DNA from 3 places in the Streptomyces deserti genome. Region 1 is predicted to be linked to each of the others. Evidence: riboswitches for the same ligand, from Rfam matches in the RefSeq annotation. Region 1 holds a riboswitch; each other region holds the start of a gene.
What was found. A riboswitch is a leader RNA that binds a small molecule or an ion and turns the genes downstream of it on or off. The one in region 1 is predicted to bind cobalamin.

Region 1 (4,029 bases):
CGGTCCGGCGGGCCGTCGCGACGAGGTCCGCCCAGGCGCGCGCCTCCTCGGCGCGCACCCTCCTCCCCCGCGGCTCCCGCGCATCCTGTGCGCCGTCCCGGACGTCTCCCCCGCCCCGCTGCTCAGCCATGCGGCGATCCTGCCAGGCAAGGCGTCAACGCGCCGCCGGGCCGGGGCACTTCAGGCCGGAAGCTGAGCCTCCGAAAGGGCCCATATCGCCATACTTCACCCTCTGATCCTACTTGGCCGGATCGTCGGGCATTGAACGATCCCCCAGTCCTCTCTGGGAGATTTGTCGTGCACGTCGCCATTCCGGGGGATACATGGCCCGTGACCACACGCCGTCCCGTCGCCGCAGCCGCGTTCTCGCGGCGGGCACGGCGGCGCTCGCCGTCGGGGGAACCACGCTCACCGAGGTGCCGGCCGCGGCGGCACCCAGACCGAAGGCACACGACGTCTCGTCCCACCAGAAGAACGTCGACCGGCCGAGCGGCTCACCGGCCGCCGTCCGGGAGCGCTGCCTGCCGGGTGGCCGGCCTGGACCATCTGGCATTACGGCGGCAGCGACACCCTTCCGGGTGACCAAAATCTCTTTTACGGGTCCCTCGATCGGCTGAAGAAGTTCGCCAAGGCCGCGTAGCCGTTGCGGCGCCGGGGCCGCCGGTCCGCGACGGAACGACGACCCCTCTTGCAGACACTCGGAAGCCTCTCCCAGTTCATCTTCCGTTCACCCTGGTTACCTACGTTCATCCAGCCAATGACCTCGAACGATTGCCTGGGTAAATGGAAAGCTTCTCGCTGATCCTCGCGATTGTGGTGGTAACCGCACTCGCGTTCGATTTCACGAACGGTTTCCACGACACCGCGAACGCGATGGCCACGACCATTTCCACGGGCGCCATGAGGCCCAAGGTCGCGGTGGCCATGTCCGCCGTCCTCAACCTGGTCGGCGCCTTCCTGTCCGTGGAGGTCGCCAACACCATCTCCAAGGGTCTCGTCGACGAGACCGGCATCCGTCCCGAGGTCATCTTCGCCGCCCTGGTCGGCGCGATCCTCTGGAACCTGCTGACCTGGCTGGTCGGGCTTCCGTCCAGTTCCTCGCACGCCCTCATGGGCGGTCTGATCGGCGCCACGATCGCCTCGGCGGGCGTCGGAGCGGTCCACGGTGACGTGCTGGTCACCAAGGTGCTGATCCCGGCGATCGCCGCCCCGCTCGTCGCGGGCATGGCCGCGATGCTGGCGACCCGGCTGACGTACTCGCTCGGCAGGAAGGCCGACGGCAAGGCGTCCGAGAAGGGCTACCGCGCCGGCCAGATCGCCTCCGCGGGCCTGGTCTCGCTGGCCCACGGCACCAACGACGCGCAGAAGACCATGGGCGTCATCACCCTGGCCCTGGTCGCCGGCGGCGCCGTCGCCCCCGACTCCGACCCGCCCCAGTGGGTCATCCTCTCCGCGGGCATCGCCATCGCGCTGGGCACGTACCTCGGCGGCTGGCGCATCATCCGCACCATGGGCAAGGGCCTGACCGACCTCCAGCCCCAGCAGGGCTTCGCCGCCCAGACCAGCGCCGCGACGGTCATCCTGGCCTCCTCCCACCTCGGTTTCTCCCTCTCCACCACGCACTCCGTCTCCGGCGCGGTGATGGGCGCGGGCCTGGGCCGCAAGCACGGGGTCGTCCGCTGGTCGACCGCCACGCGGATGTTCGTCGCCTGGGGCCTGACCCTGCCGGCCGCCGGCCTGGTCGGTGCGCTGGCGGAGTACGTGACCGGCTTCGGCGCGTGGGGCACGGGCGTGGTGGCCGTCTTCCTGGTCGCCTCCAGCGCGGCGATCTGGAAGATCTCCCGCCGGGAGGTCGTCGACCACACGAACGTCAACGACGTCGACGACGCCAGCGATGTCGACGAGGAGCCGACCGGTGTGGTGACCGCGGCGATGGCCGCGGTGGCGCCGCCTCCGGTGGCGGGCGCGGTGACCGAGGACCTCACGGCCACGATCCCGGGCCAGTCCTCGTCCACCGACTCGAAGGCCTCGTCGGCCACGACCACCGTCTGAGCCCGCCGCACCCGGCCGGATCCGAAGAAAGAGAAGTATCAGCATGAAGATCGACTGGGCGGCCCTCGGCTCCGTCTTCGGTGTCAGCCTCGTGGTCACCGTGGCCCTGGTGGGCCTGTTCACCCTCGGCATCACGGGGCTGTCGCGGCGGGAGCGGGCTGTGGCGCAGGGCGGGGGCGCGTCGCTCGCGGTCGCCGGGGCGTACGCGTGCTTCGCGGCGTGTGCTGCGGCCGTGGGATACGGGATCTATCTGATCGTGGCCTGAGGCCAACGAGCTCTACCGCCCGCCCTGCCCGGGAACCGCCTCATCGGTGGTCCGGGCAGGGCGGGTCTTTGTCTGCCGTAGGTGGGATTCCCATACGTCCCGTACGGGTGGGGGCAGCATCGCGGTTGCAGGCGTCACGGACCGTGGCCGCAAGGCGATGCCGCGTAGTCACCTCGTGTGAGTGAAACGCGCCGGGCGCGAGCGGCCCGAGAGGGAGCGCATTCGGGGGTGTGGGCCTGAGCACACTCCCCCGCCGCAGGTCAACGGCAAGTTGACGGCTGTTCGCGGGCCATGGTGGACTGCCGGAGCCAGTACGGCGGCAGGAGAGGAAGCCGGTGGAAGTCCGGCGCGGTCCCGCCACTGTCACCGGGGTGCACAGCCCCGGGAGCCAGGAACTCTCACCGCCGGTCTCGTCGAACCAGGGCGTGGACACCCTGAGTGAGGACATATCGCCATGCGCGCCTGCCGTTTGAGTCGCCCCTTCCGAGCCCTGCCCCACCCTTACGCGGGCTGAGCCCATGGGTGCCGAGCGCGTCTTCGCGTACGGCGCCGCCGCCGGTCTCCTCGGTGACCTGCTCCTCGGTGATCCGCGCCGCGGGCATCCGGTCGCCGTGTTCGGGCGGGCCGCCGGTGCCGTGGAACGGGTGTTGTGGCGGGACCACCGCGGGTGGGGTGCGCTGCACACCGCCGTGTGCGTCGGCGGGGCCGCCGCCCTAGGAGGGCTGGCCGCGCGTGCCGTACGCCGCTCCCCGGCCGCCTCCGTCGCGCTGACCGGTGTCGCCACCTGGGCCGTCGTCGGGGGGACCTCCCTGGTCCGTGAGGCCCGGGCCATCGGCAGTGCCCTGGACGCCGGAGACGTCGAGGCCGCCCGTGCCCGTCTGCCGCATCTGTGCGGGCGGGATCCGCAGGCGCTCGACGCCGACGGGATCGCGCGGGCCGTGGTCGAGTCCGTCGCCGAGAACACCTCCGACGCGGTGGTGGGGGCGCTCGTGTGGGGGGCCGTCGGGGGTGTGCCCGGGCTGGTCGGGTTCCGGGCCGTGAACACCCTCGACGCCATGGTGGGGCACAGGTCGCCCCGGTACCGGCGCTACGGGTGGGCCTCCGCGCGGCTCGACGACCTCGCGGGGTGGCCGGGGGCGCGCCTCACCGCTGTCCTCGCGGCGGTGACGGGGCCGGATCCGCGGGGCGCCGTGCGGGCCTGGCGTGCCGACGCCTCGAAGCATCCGAGTCCCAACGCGGGGCCCGTGGAGGCGTCTTTCGCGGGTGCGCTCGGGGTGCGGCTCGGCGGGACGCTGTCCTACGGCGGGCGCGTCGAGCACCGGCCCGTGCTCAACGGGGACGGGCGGGCCGTGTGCGCGTCCGACATCGAGCGGGCCGTACGGCTCTCCCGGCGGGTGAGCTGGCTCGCGCTCGGCGTGTGTGCGGCAGGGCGGCTTCTCGGGAAAGGGCGTACGTCGTGAACGGTGGTCTTCTCGTCGCAGGCACCACCTCCGACGCGGGCAAGAGCGTCGTCACCGCCGGGATCTGCCGCTGGTTGGTGCGGCAAGGCGTCAAGGTCGCGCCGTTCAAGGCGCAGAACATGTCGCTCAATTCCTTTGTGACCCGTGAGGGCGCCGAGATCGGGCGGGCGCAGGCCATGCAGGCGCAGGCCTGTCGTACAGAGCCGACCGCGTTGATGAATCCCGTGCTGCTCAAGCCGGGTGGCGAGCAGA
Region 2 (4,029 bases), on a different contig from region 1:
GGACGGACTCGTCCGGTCGCCCATGTTGCCGTGCGCCTTCAGCTCGTGCGGCGTCAGACGGTTCTCGCTTCTCGGTACCTCGTCGGGCTCACGGTTCTCCATCACCTCGCGGACCGGGCCCTCGTCCGGCACGCGGGGCTGCTCCTCGGGGCGCGGCGTGGGAGGTTCCCTGCGCTTGACGCGACTGCCCAGCACGAAGGCACCCAGCAGCAGGGCGACGACCACCACACCCGCCACGATCAGCCCGATGCCGAGGGCGCCCCGGCCCGCGGCCAGCTCCATCCATGCGATGTTCATGGCACGCGAGTACCCCTGGTCCTCTCCATGAACCGCTCACCTCTCCCGCGCGGCCCGGGTCCGCGAACGGTTCGCCTTGCGGATCGCGTCGAGCAGCTCCCCCTTCGACATCCGCGACCGGCCCTCGACACCGAGCCGCTTCGCGACGTCGTACAGGTGTTCCTTGGAGGCGTGCTCGTCCACGCCCTCGCCGCTGCGGCCGCCCTGCTGGCGGGGCCGCGCCGACCGGGGGTCCGAGGGGCCCTTGCGGCCGCCCTCCTTGCGCTCCCAGTGGTCGCCGACCTTCTCGTACATGTGCTTCAGCGCGCCGTAGGCCACGCGATGCGCGCGCTCGCCCTCGCCGTACTGCTCCACGGCCGAGTCGTGCGCCTTGATCCAGGTGCGCTGGGCGTCCTTCGAGGAGCGCTCCAGGGTCGACGGAAGCTCCTGTCGTCCGGGCATCTCACCCACCTCCGTCCGTCGTCGCTTCCGGGGCCGGACGAGTGCCCGGCAGGGGGCCCGGAAAAACCGGGCGGAACCCTTGCGAGCACGGGGTTTGACGGCATGGACGGGGGCTACCCGCGCGGTGTGACTTCGACGACATCGCAGCAGGAGCTGTTCCGGTTCCTGGAGGACCGCTTCGCCTGCGCTCAGGCGTGCACGGAGTGCGCGCGGGCGTGTGCGCTGCGCGCGAGCCTCGTGGATCCCGACGGAACCGAGAACCAGGAACTCGTACGACGCAAGGGCATCATGTGCGCGGAGGTGTGCGACGCGACCTGCCGTGTGCTGTCCGAACAGAACCAGGTGGACGAGAGCGCCATCCGCATGCAGGTGGAGTGGTGCAGGACGGTGTGCCTGGAGAGCGCGCACGTCTTCGACGCGCACCCGGGCGCGGAGGAGACGGCGAGTGCGTGCCGGGCGTGCGCCCGGGCTTGCACGGACTTCCTCGCGACCTTGAACTGACGAGCGGCGTGCTCCGCGACCGGCGGTGCGGGTGCACACCGTGGGAGGCGTGAACGACTGACGCCTGCGGCGAGCGGGGGCGGGGGCGAGGGCGGCCGACGGGGTGGTGGTCGGCCGGCTGCCCGGCGTACGCCGCCGCGCCGATCACTGGCGGCCTTCGGCCGATGAGCGGGCGGCGTCGGATCCGGTGCTCGGTTCGTGGCGCTTGCCGAGCCTCGCGGGGGGCGCGTACGGCGATGGGCCGTTGTGCTACACCTCGAGCGGCTGCCCCAACCGTACGTTCCAGCGGCCCGACCGGCCGCTGACCTCCACCGCCGTCAGCGGTGGGACGTCCGTGCGCCAGAACGCGGTCTCCGGGGCCCCGAGCACCTGTACCACCACGGCCCGTACGACCTCCGGCTCGACCACGGCCACGGTCCGGCCCGCCACCGCGGCGGCTGTCTCCAGCCAGGCCGCGACCCGGTCGCAGAGTGCGCGTACCGACTCTCCGCCGTGCGGTGCCGCGCCGGGGTCCGTCAGCCACCGGGCGAGGGCCTCCGGCTCGCGCGCGCCCACCTCCGCCAGGGTCGCCCCCCGCCACCGTCCGGCATCCAGTCCCGCCAGCTCCGGGACGGCGACGGCGTCGAGGCCGAGGGCGTCGGCCGTCTCCCGGCAGCGCACGGTGGGGGAGGCCCAGGCCTGCCGGGCCGCCGGAAGCGAGCCGGCGGCCGTACGGGCGTGTCGCAGCCCGGACGCGTCGAGGGGACAGCCGTCGTCGAAGCGGGCCTCCCGCAGGGCCGCGGTGATCGCGGGTGAGATCAACATCACTCGGCTGGTCATCCGTCCACTCCTGCGCTCAACATCCTTTACTCGTCCGCCACTTGACGGCATGTATCCCACTCCGAGGGGCGCTCGCGGCCTTCCGCGCGCCCTTGGCCGGATCCGCACGACGCGGTACGGTCTCGTCGACATTCACGACGGCACGGCGGAAGCCGGTGGGACTCCGGCACGGTCGCGCCACTGTATGCCGGGCACGCACGCGAGTGCGGGCCCGGTGAGTCAGACCCCCTGCCGTCGTTCGTGCACCACCGATTCGGGACGCGAGTTTCCCAGGAGGTTCTGCCATGGCGCAGTCCGCCGCCCAACCGGCCACCACCCCCGCCACCACTACCGCCCCCGCCAAGCTGCCGCTCGGCGCGATCGCCCCCTGGGCGGTCTTCTTCGGCATCCTGATGCTGGTCCTGCTCTACTTCGTCGGCGCCGAGCAGGGCGCCACATCCGTGCTGGCCGGGGAGGACGTGCACGAGTGGGTGCACGACGCCCGCCACCTGCTCGGCTTCCCCTGCCACTGACGGCGGGGGAGGAACGTACGAGCTCATGAACTCGACAACCGTCCGCACCCTTCTGGTGCGCGGCATGCTCGCGGGTCTCGCCGCCGGGCTGCTCGCCCTCGTCGTCGCCTACTTCCTCGGCGAACCCCGCGTCGACGCGGCGATCGCCTTCGAGGAGGCGCACGCCCACGAGCACGGCGGGGAGGAGATCGTCAGCCGCACGATGCAGTCCACCGCGGGCCTGTCCACCGGTGTCCTCGTCTACGGCGTCGCCTTCGGCGGCATCGCCGCCCTCGCGTACTGCGTCGCGCTCGGCCGGATCGGCCGCTTCGGGCCGCGCGCGAGCGCGCTGCTCCTCGCGGTGGCCGGCCTGCTCACCGTGTACGTCGTGCCGTTCCTGAAGTACCCGGCCAACCCGCCGGCCGTCGGCGACCCCGACACCCTCGACCAGCGCACCGCCCTGTACTCCCTGATGGTGGTGCTGAGCGTGCTGCTGGCCGTGGCCACCGTGATCCTGGGCAAGCGCCTCGCGCCGCGCCTGGGCAACTGGAACGCCACGAGCGCCGCCGGGGCGTTCTTCGTCCTCGTCGTCGGTCTCGCGTACGCCTTCCTGCCCTCCTACGACAACGTCCCCAAGGAGTTCCCCGCCACCCTGCTGTGGCAGTTCCGCCTGGCGGCGCTGACCGTCCAGGTGACCCTGTGGACCGCCTTCGGGCTGATCTTCGGGGCCCTGGCGGAACGGGTGCTCGCCCCCCGGCCCACCACGCACCAGCCCACCGCCGCGCGGCCGACTCCCGTGCCGCACTGACCTGTTCACCCCGCCCGACATCCCACCGACAGGGCCCCCGGCATCCCGGGGGCCCTGTTCCCTGTCGCCGCGACCCGTAGGTGCTTTCCCCTGCCGCGCCATTCCCAATTTCTGAAACACGTTCTACGGTGTGCGCCGTCAGGACCGGCCTTGGGAGCCTGGAGGCGCCGTGCATCTCGACTACACGCCCGAGCAGCAGCGGCTGCGGACCGAACTGCGCGCCTACTTCACCGAGTTGGTCCCGACCGGCGCCTCCGCCCGGCACTTTGACCCGGCCGCCCAGAAGCGGTTCTACCGCGAGACCATCCGGCGGCTCGGCGCGGACGGCTGGCTCGGCGTGGGCTGGCCGAAGGAGTACGGCGGACGCGGCCTGACCGCGATGGAACAGTTCATCTTCTTCGACGAGGCCGCCCAGGCCGGCGTACCGCTGCCGCTGATGGCGCTCAACACCGTCGGCCCGACGATCATGCGGTACGGCACCGAGGAGCAGAGGGCGTACTTCCTGCCGAGGATCCTCTCCGGAGAGATCGACTTCGCCATCGGCTACAGCGAGCCCGACGCGGGCACGGACTTGGCGTCCCTGCGGACGCGCGCGGTGCGGGACGGTGACACGTATGTCGTCAACGGCCAGAAGATCTGGACCACCAACGGCGACACCGCCGACTGGGTGTG
Region 3 (4,029 bases), on a different contig from region 1:
GCAGGAAGCAGACCACGCCGGTCACGAAGGCGACGATCAGCCCGAACCAGGGCACTCCGCGCGCGTCGGTGCGGGTGAAGACCTTCGGCGCGTAGCCGTTCCTGGCCAGGCCGTAGGAGACGCGGGAGGTGGCGGTGGTGTAGATCAGGCCGGTGCCGCCGGGGGAGACCACCGCGTCCAGGTACAGCACCACGCCCAGCCAGCCGAGGCCGAGCAGCGTCGCCAGGCCCGCCCAGGGACCGCTGCTCCCGGGGTACTCCAGCTTCGCCCAGCCGTGCGCGAAGGAGCTCAGCGGGAGCGCGGCGATGAACACGATCTGGAGCAGGACGTAGACGACCGCGCCGATGGCGACCGAGCCGAGGGTCGCGCGCGGCAGGTCCCGCCTCGGGTCGCGGCTCTCGCCCGCCAGCTGGATGGCCTGCTCGAAGCCCAGCAGGGCGAAGATGATGCCGCTGGAACTGATGGCGGTCAGCACGCCCTTGGCGCCGAACGGAGCGAATCCGTGCTCGGTGAAGTTGCCCGGGTGGAAGTTGCCCGCCGCGATGATGAAGATCGCCGCGAGGGGCACGGCCACCTTCCACCAGGTGGCCGCGCTGTTGGTGTGCGCCAGCACCCGCACGCCGAGGAAGTTGATCACGACGAACACGGCCATCAGGACGACGGCCACGACGAACCCGCTCATCGTCAGCGTGCCGTCCTCGGCGTGCTGGAAGCCCTGCGCCCAGTGCCAGTGCCCGGCGTAGCCGATCATCGCCTCGACCTCGATCGGCGCCACGGTCGCCGCCTGCAGCCAGGAGAACCAGCCGAAGGACATGCCGGCCAGGCCGCCGAACGCGTAGTGCGGATAGCGGGCCGTGCCGCCCGCGACCGGGAACATGCCGCCGAGTTCCGCGTGCACCAGCGCCAGCAGCACGATCGCCACCGCGCCGATCACCCACGACAGGATCGCCGCCGGACCGGCCGCCACGACCGCCTTCTCGGCGCCGTACAACCAGCCCGACCCGATGATGGAACCGACCGAGGCCCACATGAGCCCGATCAGCCCGACGTCCCGTCGCAGCCCGCCCGGCCTCCCTTTCGCCCCCGCCACTGCCTGGTCGACGCTTACCATTTCCACAGGGGCCCCTCATGAAATGAACAAAAGCGTTCAGTGAGCAAGAGGCCGTCAGATTAGGAATGAATTGCCGGCAGGCAGAAGGCCGTTGCCGTGCATTTGACCGGATGCGGGGATTTCCTGGAAAGGGCTTCAGGATTCCTGTACACGGCAATGAGGGAGTCGTTAAGTCCCAGGCCTCAGCCCAGCCGCGGGATCTCGATCGCCGGGCAGCGGTCCATCACCATCTCCAGTCCTGCCGCGCGCGTCCGTTCGTACGCGGCCTCGTCGATGACACCGAGCTGGAACCACACCGCCTTGGCGCCCTTCGCGACCGCCTCGTCCGCGACCTTCCCGGCCAGGTCGCTGTTCACGAACACGTCGACCACGTCCACCTCGAAGGGAATGTCCGCGAGCGAGGCGTATCCCCGCTCGCCGTGCACCGTCTCCGCCCTGGGGTGCACGGGCACGATGCGCTTGCCGTAGCGCTGCAGCACATCGGCGACGCCGTACGCCGCGCGCCGCTGGTTCGACGACAGGCCCACCACGGCCCAGGTGTCGCCGAGCCCGGTGAGGATCTTGCGGACCGTTGCCTCGTCGCCGTACACCGTCGGCCTCCTCGGGATGGGACATGGGGAAGAGCTGTCGTCCGGACAACGACGCACGGGGCCCGGTGATTCCCCGCGCCCGCCGTGATAGCTTGCCGAGGCCAGTCGAACCCATGTACGTGGGTCAGGGAATCCGGTGTGAATCCGGAACTGACGCGCAGCGGTGAGGGGGACGGGCGGGGCCTCGGCCACTGGAGGACGACAGTCCTCCGGGAAGGCGCCCCCTCCGGAGGAACCCGAGTCCGAAGACCTGCTGGCAGCCCCCGCGGCCGACGCACGGCGGGGGAGCACCGTACGACCGGGCTCCGCGTTCGAGCCCTCGACGACCTAGGACGATTCCGTGCCCCTCGCGCGACCCGCCCGCGCCGCCGCCCTGCTCGCGGCCGGCTCCCTGCTCCTGACCGGCTGCGGCGACACCACCGCCGCCGGTACGAAGGCCGCCGTCACCCTCGACAACTGCGGCCGCACCGTACGCGTCGACGCGCCCCCGGAACGCGCCGTCTCCCTCAACCAGGGCACCACCGAGATCCTGCTCTCCCTCGGCCTCGCCGACCGCCTGGCGGGGACGGCCACCTGGACCGACCCCGTGCTGAAGGGACTTCAGAAGGCGAACGCGCGCGTGCCGCGCCTCGCCGACGACAACCCCTCCTTCGAACGGGTCCTGGACGCCGACCCCGACTTCGTCGCCGCGTCGTTCGTCTCCACCCTGGGCAAGGGCGGTGTGGCCACGCGGGAGCAGTTCGAGAAGCTGGGCGTGCCGACGTACGTCTCGCCGTCCGACTGCGCGGGCAAGGACAACACCGGTGACGGCGACGGGGCGCGTGACGAAGCCCTGGACATCGACACCGTGTACGGCGAAGTCCGCGACCTCGCCGCCGTGTTCGGGGTGGAGGAGCGCGGCGAGAAGCTCGTCGCCTCCCTGGAGCGGCGCATGGCGAAGGCCACGGCGGGCATCGACGCCTCGGACGTGACCCTCCTGTACTGGTTCGCCAACTCCGAGTCGCCCTACATGGCCGGCTGCTGCGGGGCGCCCGGCGTCATCACCCGCGCCCTGGGCGCGAAGAACGTCTTCGACGACACCCGCGAGGAATGGCCGCAGATCAACTGGGAGACGGTCGCCGACCGCAACCCCGACGTGCTCGTGATCGGTGACCTGACCCGCAAGTCGCAGACCGCCGAGTCGGCGGCGAAGAAGATCGCCTTCCTGGAGTCCGACCCCGTGACGAGGAACATGGACGCCGTCCGGCACAAGCGGTACGTGCTGCTGAGCGGGCAGGCCATGAACCCGACGATCCGCACGGTCCAGGGCGTGGAGCACGTGGCCGCGGGACTACGTGAGTTCGGGCTCGTGAAGTGACCGTGCGCGGGGTGGCGCTCGGTGCGGCCGGGGCTCTGCTCCTGGCCACCTCCCTCGCCGTCGCCATCACCATCGGTCCGGCGGACATCGGGGTCGGGGAGGTGTGGTCGACCGTCGTCGCCCATCTCGGCCTGGGCGCTTCGGAGTTGACGCCGATCAGGGACGGCATCGTATGGCAGCTGCGGCTGCCGCGCACCCTCCTCGCGGCCGTGTGCGGGGCCGGGCTCGCCGTGTGCGGCGTGGTGCTGCAGTCGCTGCTGCGCAACCCGCTCGCCGACCCGTTCGTGCTGGGTGTGTCGTCGGGCGCGTCGACGGGTGCGGTCGTCGTGGTCGTGCTGGGCGTGGGCGGCGGGGCCGTCTCGGTGCCCGCGGGGGCGTTCCTGGGCGCGCTGGTCTCCTTCGCGCTGGTCCTGCTGCTCAGCCACACCCTCGGCGGCACCACCGACCGGGTGGTGCTGGCGGGTGTCGCCGCCATGCAGCTGTTCTCCGCGCTCACCTCCTTCGTCGTGATGACCGCCGCCGACGCCGAGACCACCCGGGGCGTGCTGTTCTGGCTGCTCGGCTCGCTCGGCGGCGCCGGCTGGACGGACGTGTGGCTGTGCCTGGGCGTGCTGGCCGTGGCGCTGGTGGTGTGCCTGTCGTACGCCCGCACCCTCGACGCCTTCGCCTTCGGCCAGGAGGCGGCGGCCGCCCTGGGAGTGTCCGTCGCCCGTACCCGGCTGGTGCTGCTGTGCGCCACGGCCCTGCTCACGGCCGCGCTGGTCAGCTCGGCCGGGGCGATCGGGTTCGTCGGGCTCGTCCTGCCGCACGCCGCCCGTGCCCTGGTCGGGCCCGGTCACGTCCGGCTGCTGCCGGTCGCCGCGCTGGCGGGTGCTGTGTTCCTGGTGTGGGTGGACACCCTGGCCCGCACCGTCCTCGATCCGCAGGAGGTGCCGGTGGGGGTCGTGACGTCGCTCATCGGGGTGCCGGCG

Region 2: another riboswitch for cobalamin. It lies ahead of ACYVMZ_RS28400 (CbtB domain-containing protein); the one in region 1 lies ahead of ACYVMZ_RS30780 (cobalamin biosynthesis protein).
Region 3: another riboswitch for cobalamin. It lies ahead of ACYVMZ_RS08335 (ABC transporter substrate-binding protein); the one in region 1 lies ahead of ACYVMZ_RS30780 (cobalamin biosynthesis protein).

Annotation. Positions count from the first base shown of each region.
Region 1 is NZ_BAAGRZ010000026.1:60,520-64,548, forward strand. Features, by position in the region: gene ACYVMZ_RS30765 (class II aldolase/adducin family protein) at 1-130, opposite strand, end outside; gene ACYVMZ_RS30770 (inorganic phosphate transporter) at 784-2,052, shown strand; gene ACYVMZ_RS30775 (hypothetical protein) at 2,096-2,317, shown strand; cobalamin riboswitch at 2,596-2,734, shown strand; gene ACYVMZ_RS30780 (cobalamin biosynthesis protein) at 2,836-3,777, shown strand; gene ACYVMZ_RS30785 (cobyric acid synthase) at 3,774-4,029, shown strand, end outside.
Region 2 is NZ_BAAGRZ010000022.1:27,013-31,041, reverse strand. Features, by position in the region: gene ACYVMZ_RS28420 (DUF6479 family protein) at 1-297, opposite strand, end outside; gene ACYVMZ_RS28415 (ChaB family protein) at 334-738, opposite strand; gene ACYVMZ_RS28410 (ferredoxin) at 841-1,239, shown strand; gene ACYVMZ_RS28405 (histidine phosphatase family protein) at 1,489-2,058, opposite strand; cobalamin riboswitch at 2,159-2,308, shown strand; gene ACYVMZ_RS28400 (CbtB domain-containing protein) at 2,343-2,570, shown strand; gene ACYVMZ_RS28395 (CbtA family protein) at 2,596-3,357, shown strand; gene ACYVMZ_RS28390 (acyl-CoA dehydrogenase family protein) at 3,527-4,029, shown strand, end outside.
Region 3 is NZ_BAAGRZ010000003.1:19,158-23,186, forward strand. Features, by position in the region: gene ACYVMZ_RS08325 (APC family permease) at 1-1,111, opposite strand, end outside; gene ACYVMZ_RS08330 (CoA-binding protein) at 1,294-1,701, opposite strand; cobalamin riboswitch at 1,787-1,973, shown strand; gene ACYVMZ_RS08335 (ABC transporter substrate-binding protein) at 2,042-3,058, shown strand; gene ACYVMZ_RS08340 (FecCD family ABC transporter permease) at 3,055-4,029, shown strand, end outside.